2 regions of the Mycobacterium appelbergii genome follow, and region 1 is predicted to be linked to the other one. Evidence: predicted binding sites of a transcription regulator. Region 1 holds the regulator's gene; the other holds the start of a gene.
The links. The regulator LexA, encoded in region 1, represses DNA repair genes until DNA is damaged. The targets are predictions, from matches to a motif close to CGAACANNTGTTCG.

Region 1 (7,124 bases):
CAGAGTTGTCGGGCGGGAGATTTCCCGTGGAACTTTGCCGAACACCTGGGGAGGGTGCATGACGAGGCCGGGAGCGAGGCTGAACACAGTCGTTCGGCGGATGACGGTCGGCCTGCTTGCGGTAGCGGTGACCGGCTTGCTGGCGCCGGTGGCCGCAGCGACTCCGGAATCGGATGCCGATGCCGCGGTGACCGCCGCCTGGGATGCCAGTGGCGGTGACGGCGGTCCGCTGGGCCCGCGCCAAGGAGATGTCTATGCCGCGGGTCCGGGATTCGTCCAGGACTTCGCCGGCGGCAAGATGTTCTTCACTGCGGCCACGGGCGCCCACTACATGCAGGGCGCGATCCTGGAGAAGTACGAGGCCCAGGGCGGTCCGGAGGGCGATCTCGGATTTCCCACCATCGACGAGGGTGCCGGGCTGGCGCCCGACAGTCGCAACTCGACCCTGAGCGGACCCGACAACCCGGTCATTTTCTGGACCCCGGCAACCGGCGCCAGGGTGGTGCGCGGCGCCATCAACGCCGCCTGGGACAAGCTCGGTGGATCCTCCGGTGTCCTGGGCGTGCCGTCCGAGGACGAGGCCTATCGCGGCGACGCCATCTCGCAGAAGTTCACCGGTGGCGAGGTGTCCTGGAATCGCAAGACCAAGGCTTTCACCACGGTGCCGCCGGAATTGGCCGATCAGCTCGCCGGCCTGGCGGTTCCCGACGATCCGGCCTCGGCGATCGCTGCGGCCAGCCGCGCCGCCGGTGGCGACATGGGTCCGCTGGGTGCCAAGGACGGCGATCAATACCCGATCGGCAACACGGGCGGCATCGGCCAGAACTATGCCCGCGGCAAGGTTTTCTACACCCCCGACACCGGCGCCAACGCCATCACCGGCCAGCTGCTGGACAAGTACGAAAGTGTCGGCGGTCCGGAGGGCGACCTGGGATTCCCGATCAGCGGTGAAACCGACGGCGGATTCGGTCAGAACAGCAGGGTGGCCACCTTCGCCGCCGCCGACAAGCCGGTCATCTTCCTGACACCCGACTACGGTGCGGTGATCGTCCGCGGTGCCATGAATGCGGCGTGGGACAAGTTGGGCGGGGCGCAGGGGGAGCTCGGCGCGCCGATGGCCGATCAGACCGAAGACGGCACTGTCATCACCCAGCGGTTCAGCGGGGGAGCAATCTCCTGGGACCGTTCGGACAACACCTTCACCACCGAGCCGTCGAACCTCTCCTCGGAGCTGGCCGGGTTGCAGGTCCCCGGACTGGATCAGCCGCCGGCGCCTGGTGGGCCCCAGGCGGCGGATACCGATGACACAAAGCCCTTCTCGTGGCACTGGAACTGGTGGTGGCTGCTCGCGTTGATCCCGGTGCTGCTGCTCGCGGGGCTCATCGTCGGCGCCGCGCTGTGGCACCGCCGCCGTGGCCGGGACGACGACGAGTTCGACCATGACCCGTTCGACGACGATCAATACGGCGGTTACGACGAGGGCCGCTATGACCAGGGGCATCAAGAAGACCGCCCCTACGACGAGGGGCAGTACACCGAGAGGTCTGGCATTGACAGCCCGGACCCGTATCAGCCCGCCGCCGACTACGAGAGCGGCGACGCGGCCACGTCCCGTTTCACCGACAGTTATCACCAGACGCAGGGAGCGTCCCCCTTCGACGGTCCCACTGACATCGCGATGCCGGTCAGCCAGTGGGCGTCCCCGGCCGGTGCCGGTATGGCTACCCATGATCCCGAGGACGACGACGAAGAAGCGGGTGAATTGTCCAGCGCGCGGGGGCGGTCCGATGCCGAGTTCGCCACCGAATTCGACGATGAGTTCGACGACGATCAGATTGACGACGCGGACTATCTCGATGCGCCGGACCAGGTCGACGTCGAGGCCGACCTTGACGACGATGACGAGGTCGAGGCCGAGCTCGAGACTCCGCAACAGGGCCTCGGGTTCGCCGCGGCCGACTTCGACGATCCCGACAACGTCGATACCGCACCGACCCGTATCGAGGCACTGCCCCGGTATGAGACGGACACCGAAACCCACAGTGGCCGCCATGCTGCGATCGAATTCGACGAGCCGGTACCCAGTGCCACCGCGATTCACCTGCCGCTGGAGGATCCGCATCGGGCGCCTGAGGGATACCCGATCAAGGCGGATACGAAGTCGGGGCAGTACTGGTCACCCGACAGCGCCGAGTATGACGACGCGGTCGCTGAGATCTGGTTCGCCAGTGAGGAGTTCGCCCGGACGAATGGCTTCGTCCGGGCTGACTGAGTGTCAAGATCTGAGGCCGTGGTCGGCCCGCGGCCTCAGATCTTCCGAATGACCGTGACGATCTTGCCCAGCACCGCCGCGTCGTTTCCGGGAATGGGGTCGTAGGCCGGGTTGTGCGGCATGAGCCAGACCTGGCCCTTGGTCCGCTTGAACGTCTTCACGGTCGCTTCGCCGTCGATCATCGCCGCGACGATGTCGCCGTTGTCGGCCACATTCTGTTGACGCACCACCACCCAGTCGCCGTCGCAGATGGCCGCGTCGACCATCGAGTCACCGACCACCTTGAGCAGAAACAGCGAGCCCTCCCCGACGAGTTCGCGGGGAAGCGGGAAGACGTCTTCGACGGCCTCCTCGGCCAGGATGGGCCCACCGGCGGCGATCCGCCCCAGTACCGGAACGAATGTGGGCTCCGGCAGTGCATCGGACCCGGCCACATCGGTGGTGACCAGCGGTGTGGCGGCCGGTTCGTCGGACGGGCGCACATCGACCGCACGCGGCCGGTTGGCGTCGCGGCGTAGATAGCCTTTGCGCTCCAGGGTGCGCAACTGGTGGGCGACCGAAGACGTCGAGGTCAGCCCGACCGCGTCACCGATCTCCCGGATGCTCGGCGGGTATCCGCGACTGGTCACCGACGCACGGATGACATCGAGAATCGTCCGCTGACGCTCGGTGAGGCCGTTGTCCTGTGTGCGTCGTCGTCCAGCGCCAGTGCCAGCGCTGTCGGTCGCGGCCGTGGTGTCGCTGCTGTCGTCGCTCATGCGCTGAATGTAATCGTCGGCCGCGCATTAATCAAACATGTGTTCGAGGCGTGTCGTGGCTACCCGGGTCGCCGAGCCGGGACCGAGAACTTGTCGGTGGCCGGGTCTAGCGTTTGGCAACAGTTCGATCACACGTTCTATCAATCGAACACTTGAGCGACTATATTCGAACACAAGAGCGAACACGCCAGAACGAAAGGCAGTCAGATGGTCCTCCTCGATACCCGAGTCGATAGCCGTTTTTCCGGTGTGCGGGTCCTTCCCGATCAGGACCGCCGGCCGGTCCGTCGCCCGGTCCGTGGGCGTCCGACCCGCAGGCCAGGGCCGGTCCGGCCCGCCGGCGCCGCACTGCAGCACCGCGGTACCGGCGTACTGATGTCGCGCGCCTCTCATCGCCGTCCTCCGATCACCCCGGCCACCACGGTGCTGCTGGCGCTGGTGGCTGCCGGCATCACGGTGTGGCTGGGCTTGGTGGCGCAGTTCGGCGGGGTCATGGGGCAGCCCGAGCCGGTGCCCACCGAGTTGGCAGTGGTCCAGGTGCAGTCCGGGGAGACGCTGCAGCATGTAGCTCGGCGGGTGGCGCCCGATGCCCCGGTCGCGCAGGTGGTCGAGCAGATCCGTGACCTGAACCAGCTCGAGTCTGCGGCGGTTGACGCCGGTCAGACGCTGATCGCACCCGTCGGCTGACCTGAGTCATGGGCAGTGAAACGTGCTGGCGGCCAACGTCAGTGGCCGGCGTTGCCGCCCGGTACGCCCCACTGGACCCGGCGGTGACTTTTGCTGGGGTCCCGCGAGTACGCTCAAGGGCGCTCGAACTAATTGTCTGGCGGCGTGACGAAGGAGCGGTGATGCACTGTCCGTTCTGCCGCCATCCCGATTCGCGGGTCGTGGACTCCAGGGAAACCGACGAGGGTCAGGCCATCCGACGCCGCCGATCCTGCCCGGAGTGTGGCCGCCGGTTCACCACCGTGGAGACGGCCGTGCTGGCCGTGGTCAAACGTAGCGGGGTGACCGAACCGTTCAGCCGCGAGAAGGTGGTGCGGGGCGTGCGTCGCTCATGTCAGGGCAGACAGGTCGACGACGACGCGCTCAACCTGCTGGCCCAGAAGGTCGAGGACGCAGTGCGCGGCCTGGGATCACCCGAAGTTCCCTCGCACGAGGTCGGGTTGGCGATTCTGGGTCCGCTGCGCGAGCTCGACGAAGTGGCGTATCTCCGCTTCGCGTCGGTGTACCGGTCGTTCTCGTCTGCAGAGGATTTCGAAAGAGAAATTGAGGCCCTGCGGGCGCACCGCGGCTAGCCGACGTCAGTCGAGCTGCGCGACGCCGTCGCTGACGACCCGGCCGGCGACGCGTACCCATCCTTCAGGACTCCAGCGCGTGTAGATCACCGACCCCTTGCCCTGGATGATGGTCAGGTCACTGCTGAGGTAGTCGGTCATCCGCACCGCTGCCGAGCCGGTCGCCTCGTCCTCGGGGATACCGATATGCGCGGCGAACACCCGGGACCGTAAAACTCCGCCGTCTTTGTCGACCCACGCCCAAAGATAGTTTTCGACGTCATCGGAATAGTCGTCCAAATCTGCGGTCAGCACTTCTTCGGGGGAGTCCAGCCGGTGGATGGCCAGCTCGGGTGCCCATTCTGAGCGGGCGCTCACCGCCGTGAGATCACCGTCGTAGGAGACCTGCACGATTCCGGCGGGCACCTGCAGCGTCTTGACCGGAAGCCCGTTCTCGCGCAGCCACCACGACGCCCCGACGGTTGGATGGCCGGCAAACGGCAACTCGGCGGCGGGCGTGAAGATGCGGGCCCGCGCCGAGTTGGCGCCCGGTTCCGGAAGGTCGATGAATATCGTTTCGCTGTAACCCAATTCGGCGGCGATGCGCTGCCGATCGGCGGGGTCGACACTGTTGTTGTCGATCACACCGAGAGGGTTACCGAACTTGCCGTCGGGGTCGCTGAAAACGCGCAGCACGGTCACGTCGATGGCCATACGCCGATGCTACGTGGTGCCTTCGGCCCGATCGCGTGGGGCGCGCATGCGGTAGCAAGAGCGCCGACAGCTCAGGTCGCACTGCGTTCGTCGGCGCCCATCGCATCCCGCACCGCGACCTGCGTATCGGGTGGTCCCGAGATGCCGGACTCGCTGATTCCGACGCGCAGCAGGCTGCGCAGCAGATCCTGGTCGTAGACCGCAGGCTCGGTGGTGTCGATGAACTGCCCGACCACCGCAACGAAGCGGTCAGGGTCGTCGTGGAACGGAAAATGCCCGGATCCCTCGAAGATCTCCAGCTGGGAACCGGGCATTGCCGCGTGCGCCATATGTGCGTGGCTGACCGGGATCACCGAATCGGATTCTCCCCAGATCAACTGCACGGGAACGGATTCAGTCAAGTAACAGCGGTCCAGCATGGTGACCACCTGGCCGCGGCGATCCACCACCGCGCGCAACGTCCTGGCAAACGCCGACGATGCGGTCGGTTCGGGCAGATCGGCCAGGATGCGCAGCATGTTCGGGATGTCCCGGCCGGGGCCGGTCGAGCCGAACAGCGCGCCTGCGACGCGGCCGGCGAGTTGCACCGTGGGTAGCACCAGCGGCAGTCGGAGCAGCGCCAACGCCTCACTGCCCATGGGCAGCGAGGCGATCCGCAGCGCGAAATTGACGTCCTTGGTGACGCCGCCGGCACCGACCAGAATCAACCGCTCCACCAACTGTGGGAACTGGTAAGCGAATTGCATCGCGACCCCGCCGCCGAGCGAATGGCCGACCACCGTCACCCGGTCGACGCCGAGCACGCTGAGCAGGTCGCGCATGCCGTTGGCGTACGCCGCGACCGAGTAGTCCGCGCGCGGCTTATCGGATCTACCGTGGCCGAGCAGATCCGGGGCGATCACGGTGAATCGTTGCGCGAGCTTGGTCTGGACGGTGTTCCAGGTCGTCGAGTTGTCACCGATGCCGTGGATCAACAGGATGACCGGACCGGATCCGGCGATGCGGAAGGCCCGCCGGTAGCCGTGGATGGTGCGGAACTCCACTGTCGGGGTGCGTTCGTGCACAGGGCGCAGATTGGTTTTGCGTTCCGTCATGGTCCCAATCTCGCTATCGGTGTCGTGCTGCGCTACGGGTGGTCCTGATCGTCGGGAAAACCGCCGTCGGTGAAACCGTCGCCGAACCCGTCCGGATGGCCCTCTTTGTACCCCTGGTCCTTGAACTTCTCACCGCTCTGCTGGGCAAGGAAACGCTCGAACTCGGCGCCGAGCTCGTCACCACTGGGCAATTCCTCGTCGCGCGCCAACAGTGACCGATTCTCCTGTGCAGCAACGAATGCATCGTACTGGCGCTCCAGCGCGGCCACCACCTGAGCGACTTCGGTGCTGGCTTCCACCTGCTCGTTGATTTTGCCGTACACCTCCGCTCCGGCCTCCGACAGTGCGCCCAGCGGTAGCTGGAGCGAACCGGTTCTGGCGACCTCGGCCAGCAGCGCCTCGGCGGCAGGCGGGTATGCAGTCTGAGCAAGATAGTGCGGAACGTGGACGGTGTAGCCCACGACCTCGTGACCGTGCTGCGCCATCCGGAACTCCAGCAGGTTGGACACGCTGGCCGGAACCTGCACCTCACTGACCCATGGGGTGTGCTCGGCGATCAGTTCCTTGTCGTTGGCATGTGCGGTCAGGGTGGTCGGTCGGGTGTGCGGAACGGCCATCGGGATGGTGCCGAGGCCGATCACCCGGCGAACGCCGAGTTGTTCGGCCAACAGCCGAACCGCGGTGATGAACCGTTCCCAACGCAGGTCCGGCTCCAGGCCGGCGAGCAGAAGAAACGGTGTCCCGACACTGTCGTGGAGCGCATAGAGATTGAGCTCGGGATCTTCGTAGCCGGTGAAATGATCGGTCTTGAACGTCATCAGCGGCCGCCGCGACCGGTAGTCCAGGAGTTCGTCGATGGCGAACGACGCCACCAACTCGGTGTCCAGCGTGTTCTTGAGGTGTTCGGCGGCGAGCCGGATCGCGTGGCCCGCGTCGGAGAAGCCCTCCAGCGCGTGGATCAGCACCGGGCCGCGTCCATCGGAGGTGGACAACTGCGGTGCCGGAAACT
Region 2 (7,124 bases), 130 kb from region 1:
GGTGGTGGTTCACCATCGGTGGCGCCGTCCAACAGGGCGAGAGCCTGCGGGCAGCCGCGGTCAGGGAACTCGCCGAGGAGACCGGGCTACGCGTGGAGCCGACGGAGTTGGTCGGTCCGGTGTGGCGGCGCGACGCCGTCATCGACTTCAATGCCTCGGTGATCCGCAGCGAGGAGTACTTCTTCCTCCATCGCACCAGCCGGTTCGAGCCGTCGGCATCGGGCCGTACCGCGCTTGAGCGGCACTACATCCACGGGCACCGCTGGTGCGATGAGATAATGATCGGCGAGCTGGTCGCCGGCGGGCAGGCCGTGTATCCACTGCAGTTGGGCGCACTGCTGGCTCAGGCGAATGAACTGGTCGAAAGGCCGGCCGACGCGAATGGGCGCATACCCGCGCACAGCGAGCTGCAAGCCATCCGCTGAAGTGCGGATTCATTCGATTTGGCTGCCCCATTACACTGAATACGTAGGAACTTAAAGGAGATAGCAGTGGAAACCGCGGCCCAGAACGGCTCAAGCAATCAGACCGGTACCGCGCGCGTGAAGCGTGGAATGGCAGAGATGCTCAAGGGTGGGGTGATCATGGATGTGGTCACCCCCGAGCAGGCCAAGATCGCCGAGGGTGCCGGTGCGGTGGCGGTGATGGCCCTGGAGCGGGTGCCTGCCGATATCCGGGCCCAGGGTGGGGTGTCGCGGATGTCGGATCCGGACATGATCGAGGGCATCATCTCGGCGGTGACGATCCCGGTGATGGCCAAGGCGCGGATCGGGCATTTCGTGGAGGCCCAGATCCTGCAGTCCCTGGGGGTGGATTACATCGATGAGTCGGAGGTGTTGACCCCGGCTGATTACGCCAACCACATCGACAAGTGGAAGTTCACCGTGCCGTTCGTGTGCGGGGCGACCAATCTGGGTGAGGCGTTGCGCCGGATCACCGAGGGGGCGGCGATGATCCGGTCCAAGGGTGAGGCCGGTACCGGGGATGTGTCGAATGCGACCACTCATATGCGGGCCATTCTGGGTGAGATCCGCAGGCTCAGCTCCTTGTCGGACGATGAGTTGTTCGTGGCGGCCAAGGAGTTGCAGGCGCCGTATGAGTTGGTGGCCGAGGTGGCGCGGGCCGGGAAGTTGCCGGTGACGATGTTCACCGCCGGGGGGATCGCGACGCCGGCGGATGCGGCGATGATGATGCAGCTCGGTGCCGAGGGTGTGTTTGTGGGGTCTGGGATTTTCAAGTCGGGCAATCCCGCGCAGCGGGGTGCGGCGATCGTGAAGGCCACCACGTTTTATGACGATCCTGATGTGTTGGCGAAGGTGTCGCGTGGTTTGGGTGAGGCGATGGTCGGCATCAACGTCGAAGACATCGCGCAGCCACACCGGCTCGCCGAACGCGGCTGGTAAGTCTTAACGCGTGACGAACCGCTTTCGCGAAGAACATCGCTGATGGCGATCGAGGAGATCCTTGATCTCGAACAGCTCGAGGTCAACATCTATCGCGGTGGGGTTTTCAGCCCCGAATCCGGCTTTCTGCAGCGCACCTTCGGGGGGCATGTAGCCGGGCAGTCGCTGGTCTCGGCGGTGCGTACGGTCGCGCCCGAGTTCCAGGTGCACTCCCTGCACGGCTATTTCCTGCGGCCGGGGGATGCCAGGACACCGACGGTCTACACCATCGAACGCATCCGCGACGGCGGTTCGTTCTGTACCCGCCGGGTGAGCGCGATCCAGCACGGCGAGACGATCTTCACGATGTCGGCCTCATTTCAGACCGATCAGACCGGCATCGAACATCAGGACGCCATGCCGGAGGCGCCGGCACCGGACGATCTGCCGGGGTTCCGGTCCGGGGGAGCGTTCGACGACGCCGGGTTCGCGCAATTCGCCGAGTGGGACGTGCGGATCGTGCCACGGGACCAGGTGCAGCGACTGCCCGGTAAAGCATCCCAGCAGCAGGTCTGGTTCCGGCACCGCGATCCGCTGCCCGATGATCACGTGTTGCACATCTGTGCGCTGGCCTACATGAGCGACCTCACCCTGCTCGGTTCGGCACAGGTCAATCATCCCGACACGCGCAAGCACCTGATGGTCGCGTCGCTAGATCACGCCATGTGGTTCATGCGGCCGTTCCGGGCCGACGAGTGGCTGCTCTATGACCAGTCCTCGCCGTCGGCATGTGGGGGACGGTCGCTGACCCAGGGCAAGATCTTCAACCGGTACGGCGAAATGGTCGCCGCGGTAATGCAGGAAGGCCTGACCCGCTACCAGCGCAAGGCCGCGCCCGAAAAGCCGGCATGAGCGTCCACGTGGGCGTGCTCGCCCTGCAGGGCGACACGCGTGAGCATCTGGCCGCGTTGCGCGAGGCCGGCGCCGAGGCCGGGATCGTGCGTCGGCTCCCCGAACTCGACGCGGTCGACGCGTTGGTGATACCCGGCGGGGAGTCCACGGCGATGAGCCACCTGCTGCGCGAATTCGACCTGCTCGAACCGCTGCGCGCGCGGATCGCCGAAGGTCTGCCGTGCTACGGATCCTGCGCCGGGATGATCCTGCTGGCCAACGAGATCGCCGACGCCGGCGTTGAGGGTAGAGCTGCGGTGCCGTTGAAGGGCATCGATATGACGGTGCGGCGCAACGCTTTCGGCCGCCAGGTCGATTCCTTCGAAGGTGATATCGACTTCGAAGGGCTCGACGATCCGGTGCATGCGGTGTTCATCCGGGCGCCGTGGGTGGAGCGGGTCGGCCCCGATGTGCAGGTCCTGGCCCGCGCGGCCGGTCACATCGTGGCAGTGCGCCACGGCCCGATGCTGGCCACGTCATTTCACCCGGAGATGACCGGGGACCGGCGCATTCACAAGTTGTTCGTCGACTCGCTGTAGCCATTCGCGGTCTTCGTGATCGGTAGACGGCCTCGGGCTTCAGAATCGGCCTGAGCGAACCGAGGAGTGAGCATGAGACGCTACGTCAGCGCCGGCAAGTACTACTGGAAGACGCCGGGGGAGGGCGCATGGCTACCGAGCGAGTGGGCCTACACGCCCAACGAGATCGACGTCGCGTCCACGCTCACCACGACGGAGCGGATGAGCCGGTGGCTCATGAAGACACTCCTTCGCGCCGACGCCGTCGCCGAGCGCGTCGACAGAGAGCGGCTCGCAATGACAGCGGTGCGCAGGCACGAGCAGGCTTACGCGCTGGGCCTCGCAGGCAATCGGACCCGTACCGCCGCTGTCGTCGCCGTCCGGGACTGCGGGGTCTCCGTCGACGCTCACTCGTCGCCGTCGGCGCAGGCGATCGCCGATGCTTCGGTCGTCACGGTGGAGATCGAGATCGACGGTTGCCGGTGGGATGCAGTGACGCTCCTTCCCCGGACGGCGGTTGTCGTACCGGCGCAGGAGGTCCACGTTTTCCGCCACCCCGACGATCCGATTCCGCTCTGGGCTGGCCGATAACGCCGAAACGAGGCATGGGTATCTCATCCCTGCAGCGGCGGTACCTGTGCTCGCACGCCCAGAACGGGCTGTCGCCGCCGACCGTGCCCCCAACCGGCATCCCATGGCCAACGTCCACGTGCGTCGGCCCAGACCAATTGCAGAGCACGAACTCCGTCACCGAAAAGCATTGTCGAGTAACGCAAATGCACGTCGGGATGGTCGACCGCGACGACCTCGAATAGAAACTCATCTTGATGGTCGATATGCATGGCAGGCGCCAATGCAGTGCCGTCCTCCGTGATCATGTGGGCGATGGAATTCAACAGGCGCGCAGCCGTGTGCGTCGCCATCCCGGTGATGATCAGTTCCGAAAGCCCTTGCCCGTGTAATCCGACCGTGTAGGTAAACGGTCGCTTGTCGTCCTCGACGCCCTGCACCGCCCAGCCATGGTCGTCGATCGTTGCCCGCAGTCCGTCTAGGTACTGCTCCGTCGTGCCGTTCGGGTTGTCGCATTTCCAGCACATTCGCCAATCCTTCGGTCGTTGCGGTCAGCATCCGCCGCCCCTCCGACAACTTCTGGCACGTTCCACACCCCAGGCTTGGCCGCAGACCTGACCGCAAAGGCGACAAGACCGCGACCACGGCAGCATCACCGACCTACCGGGCGAAGTCCTCGCCGAGCACACCCGGCTCACTTCCGATATCCGACGCTTCGGCAATGGACGATCCCCGGAAACCCGCCCCGAAGCCTCACCGATGTCCTGAGACGCGATAGTTCGGCGCGGACTTGTCGGTGGTCGAATGTATGTTCGATGCATGGAGGGTGGTGCGGTCGCGGCGATAGCCGGGTTGCGGGCGGCGTTTGACGCGTTCGCGGCCTGCGAGGTCGAATCACTGACCCGTACTGAGCTGCTCGCCGTGCTCGACGAATACGAGACGCTGCGCTCTCAGCTACCCTCCCCGTCGCATCGACTGCTGGCCCAACTGCAAACCGATTGTTCACCGCGGGAATTGGGGGCCAAATCCTGGAACGAGGTGCTGCGGATCCGGTGGCGACTGTCGACCGCTGAGGCCGGCCGCCGCCTGGCCGAGGCGGCCGAGTTGGGGCCGCGGCGCACCCTGACCGGTGAACCCTTACCCCCACTGCGGGCGGCGGTCGCCGCCGCCGAGCAGGCCGGGCTGATCAACGCTGATCACGTCAAAGTCCTGCGCGAGGTGATCGGTCGGCTGCCCGGGTTTATCGACCCCACCACCTGTGAGCAGTTTGAAGCCGACCTGGTCCGCGTCGCCGTCGGGGTCGGACCCAAAGAACTCAAAGACACCGCCGAACTGCGATTGTTTCTGCTCGACCAGGACGGCCCCGAACCCGAGGAGACCGAACGCGAACGCAAACGCGGGGTCACAATGGCCAAACAGGGCCGCGACGCGCTGACCGATCTGACCGCCCGACTGAGCCCCGAACTGGCTGCAGTCATGGAAGTGCTGTTCGCCAAGCTCGCCGCCCCCGGCATGTGCAACCCCGACGACGAGGAACCCTGTACCACCGGGACCCCCACCCAAGCCCAGATCGACAACGATCACCGCAGCCTGGCCCAACGCCAACACGACGCACTGATCGTCATCGGACGCATCGCACTGATGAGCGGGGACCTGGGTCAACTCAACGGGCTACCCGTGTCGATCATCATCCGCACCACCCTGCACGATTTGGAATCCCGCGCCGGGATCGGCCACAGCGGCGGTGGCACCACACTGCCCATCAACGATGTCATTCGGATGGCAGCCCACGCCAACCACCACCTGGCGGTGTTCGACCGGGCCACCGGATCCGCGTTGAACTATTTCCGGGCCCGACGCACCGCCTCCCCGGCCCAACGGATCATGCTCATCGCCCGCGACGGTGGCTGCACCAAACCGTGTTGCACCGTCGGTGCCTACGGCAGCCAGGTCCACCACGCCGTGGCGGATTGGGCCGACGGTGGCTACACCAATGTCGATGACATGGCCCTCGCGTGTGGGCCCGACAATCGTCTCGTCCACTCCGACGGCGGCTACACCACCACCATCACCGACACCGGCGAAGTCGAATGGCACCCCCCACCAGCCCTGGATCACGGCCAAGCCCGCATCAACTACCACCACCGCCCCGAACTCCTCCTCACCCCACCCCAGGACCCCGAGCCTGACCCGAAGCCCGAGCCCGAGCCAGAGCCGACATCCGAGCCAGGGTCGGAGGCGGAACCCGAACCGGCGCCGGAAGCAGAGTGCGAAGCAGAACCCGAGCCGGAAGCCGAGCTGGGGTGGGACGCAGAACCCGAGCCGAAGTCCGAGCCAGAACGCGAACCGGAACGGCAAGCAGAACCCGAACCGGGGAGGGACGCAGAGCACGAACCGCAGGGCGAGCCACAGTGGAACGCGCAACGCGAACCACACGGGAACACAATCGCAGACCTCGACTGGCACCCCCAGTCAATCCCCGTGTGCGACCTCGAAGCGATCCTGGAATGGGACCGCGAATGGGCCAACATATATGACCAATCCACCCCGACCCCACTGAGTGCTGATGATCTCGAGGACCCCGAGCCGCTCAACCCGTGGATTCCCCTCGACTGGCTCGACGACGCCCCTACGGCGATCGACTCCAACCCCGACACCGATGCCTATCCTGACCCACGGCAGAGCATCGGCAACGATTATGCTCACGGCGGCAAAGGAATACGCGGACCCTGAGATCTACGCAAGCCCCGGGCTTGCCCCGACCCCGTGCCACCTGGGAACCCATCCTGGCGAAAACATGCCCGCCCCGGTGTCGGGTGAACTCGGTCAGCAGAATGGGTTGCCGGTGTCGATCATCGTGCGGCGCACCGTACATAAGTGGACCGAAAGTCCGAGCCGCGCACCGGCAGTGCACAGGACTAGTACCCACGGCCGGCACGGCGTCGTGCGACTGTCCGAACCTCGACGAGGTGCCCCCGGCCCAGAACGCATCCAGATTACGTGGGAGCTGCCCTTTGGCTGACCGTCCGCATCTGAGCGGAACCGGTAGGTACCGCGGCTATGGCCGCGCGGTATTGAGGTGACGACCCCGCCTGCCACGTAGACCCCGCCGCGTAGACTAGGCCACCGAAGTTTCGGCAGAAAGAGGGCGTACCTGCATGAGCGGCCATTCCAAGTGGGCCACCACCAAGCACCAGAAGGCCGTCAAAGATGCACGTCGTGGCAAGGAGTTCGCCCGGCTGATCAAGAACATCGAGGTGGCAGCCCGCACCGGTGGCGGTGATCCGGCCGGTAACCCGACGCTGTATGACGCCATCCAGAAGGCGAAGAAGACGTCGGTCCCGAACGACAACATCGAGCGTGCCCGCAAACGCGGCGCCGGTGAAGAGGCCGGCGGCGCCGACTGGCAGACGATCATGTACGAGGGCTACGGCCCCAACGGCGTGGCCGTGCTCATCGAATGTCTGACGGACAATCGCAACCGCGCAGCCGGTGAGGTTCGGGTGGCGATGACTCGCAATGGCGGCAACATGGCTGACCCGGGCTCGGTGTCCTATCTGTTCACCCGCAAGGGCGTGGTGACGCTGGAGAAGAACGACCTCACCGAGGACGACGTGCTGGTGGCGGTGCTCGAAGCCGGCGCCGAGGAAGTCAACGACCTGGGTGACGCATTCGAGATCATCTCCGAGCCCACCGATCTGGT

Region 2: M1247_RS08555 (DUF222 domain-containing protein) is a predicted target of LexA. The motif match lies at 4,223-4,236, and genes of this name have one in related genera.

What each region holds. Positions count from the first base shown of each region.
Region 1 is NZ_JAMQTH010000003.1:398,434-405,557, reverse strand. It holds gene M1247_RS09245 (LGFP repeat-containing protein) at 59-2,272, shown strand; gene lexA (transcriptional repressor LexA) at 2,308-3,030, opposite strand; gene M1247_RS09235 (LysM peptidoglycan-binding domain-containing protein) at 3,238-3,717, shown strand; gene nrdR (transcriptional regulator NrdR) at 3,879-4,328, shown strand; gene M1247_RS09225 (PhzF family protein) at 4,335-5,021, opposite strand; gene M1247_RS09220 (alpha/beta fold hydrolase) at 5,093-6,115, opposite strand; gene M1247_RS09215 (proteasome assembly chaperone family protein) at 6,148-7,124, opposite strand, start outside.
Region 2 is NZ_JAMQTH010000003.1:268,813-275,936, reverse strand. It holds gene M1247_RS08585 (NUDIX hydrolase) at 1-425, shown strand, start outside; gene pdxS (pyridoxal 5'-phosphate synthase lyase subunit PdxS) at 492-1,403, shown strand; gene tesB (acyl-CoA thioesterase II) at 1,446-2,294, shown strand; gene pdxT (pyridoxal 5'-phosphate synthase glutaminase subunit PdxT) at 2,291-2,872, shown strand; gene M1247_RS08565 (hypothetical protein) at 2,945-3,442, shown strand; gene M1247_RS08560 (DUF4262 domain-containing protein) at 3,466-3,948, opposite strand; gene M1247_RS08555 (DUF222 domain-containing protein) at 4,241-6,154, shown strand; gene M1247_RS08550 (YebC/PmpR family DNA-binding transcriptional regulator) at 6,580-7,124, shown strand, end outside.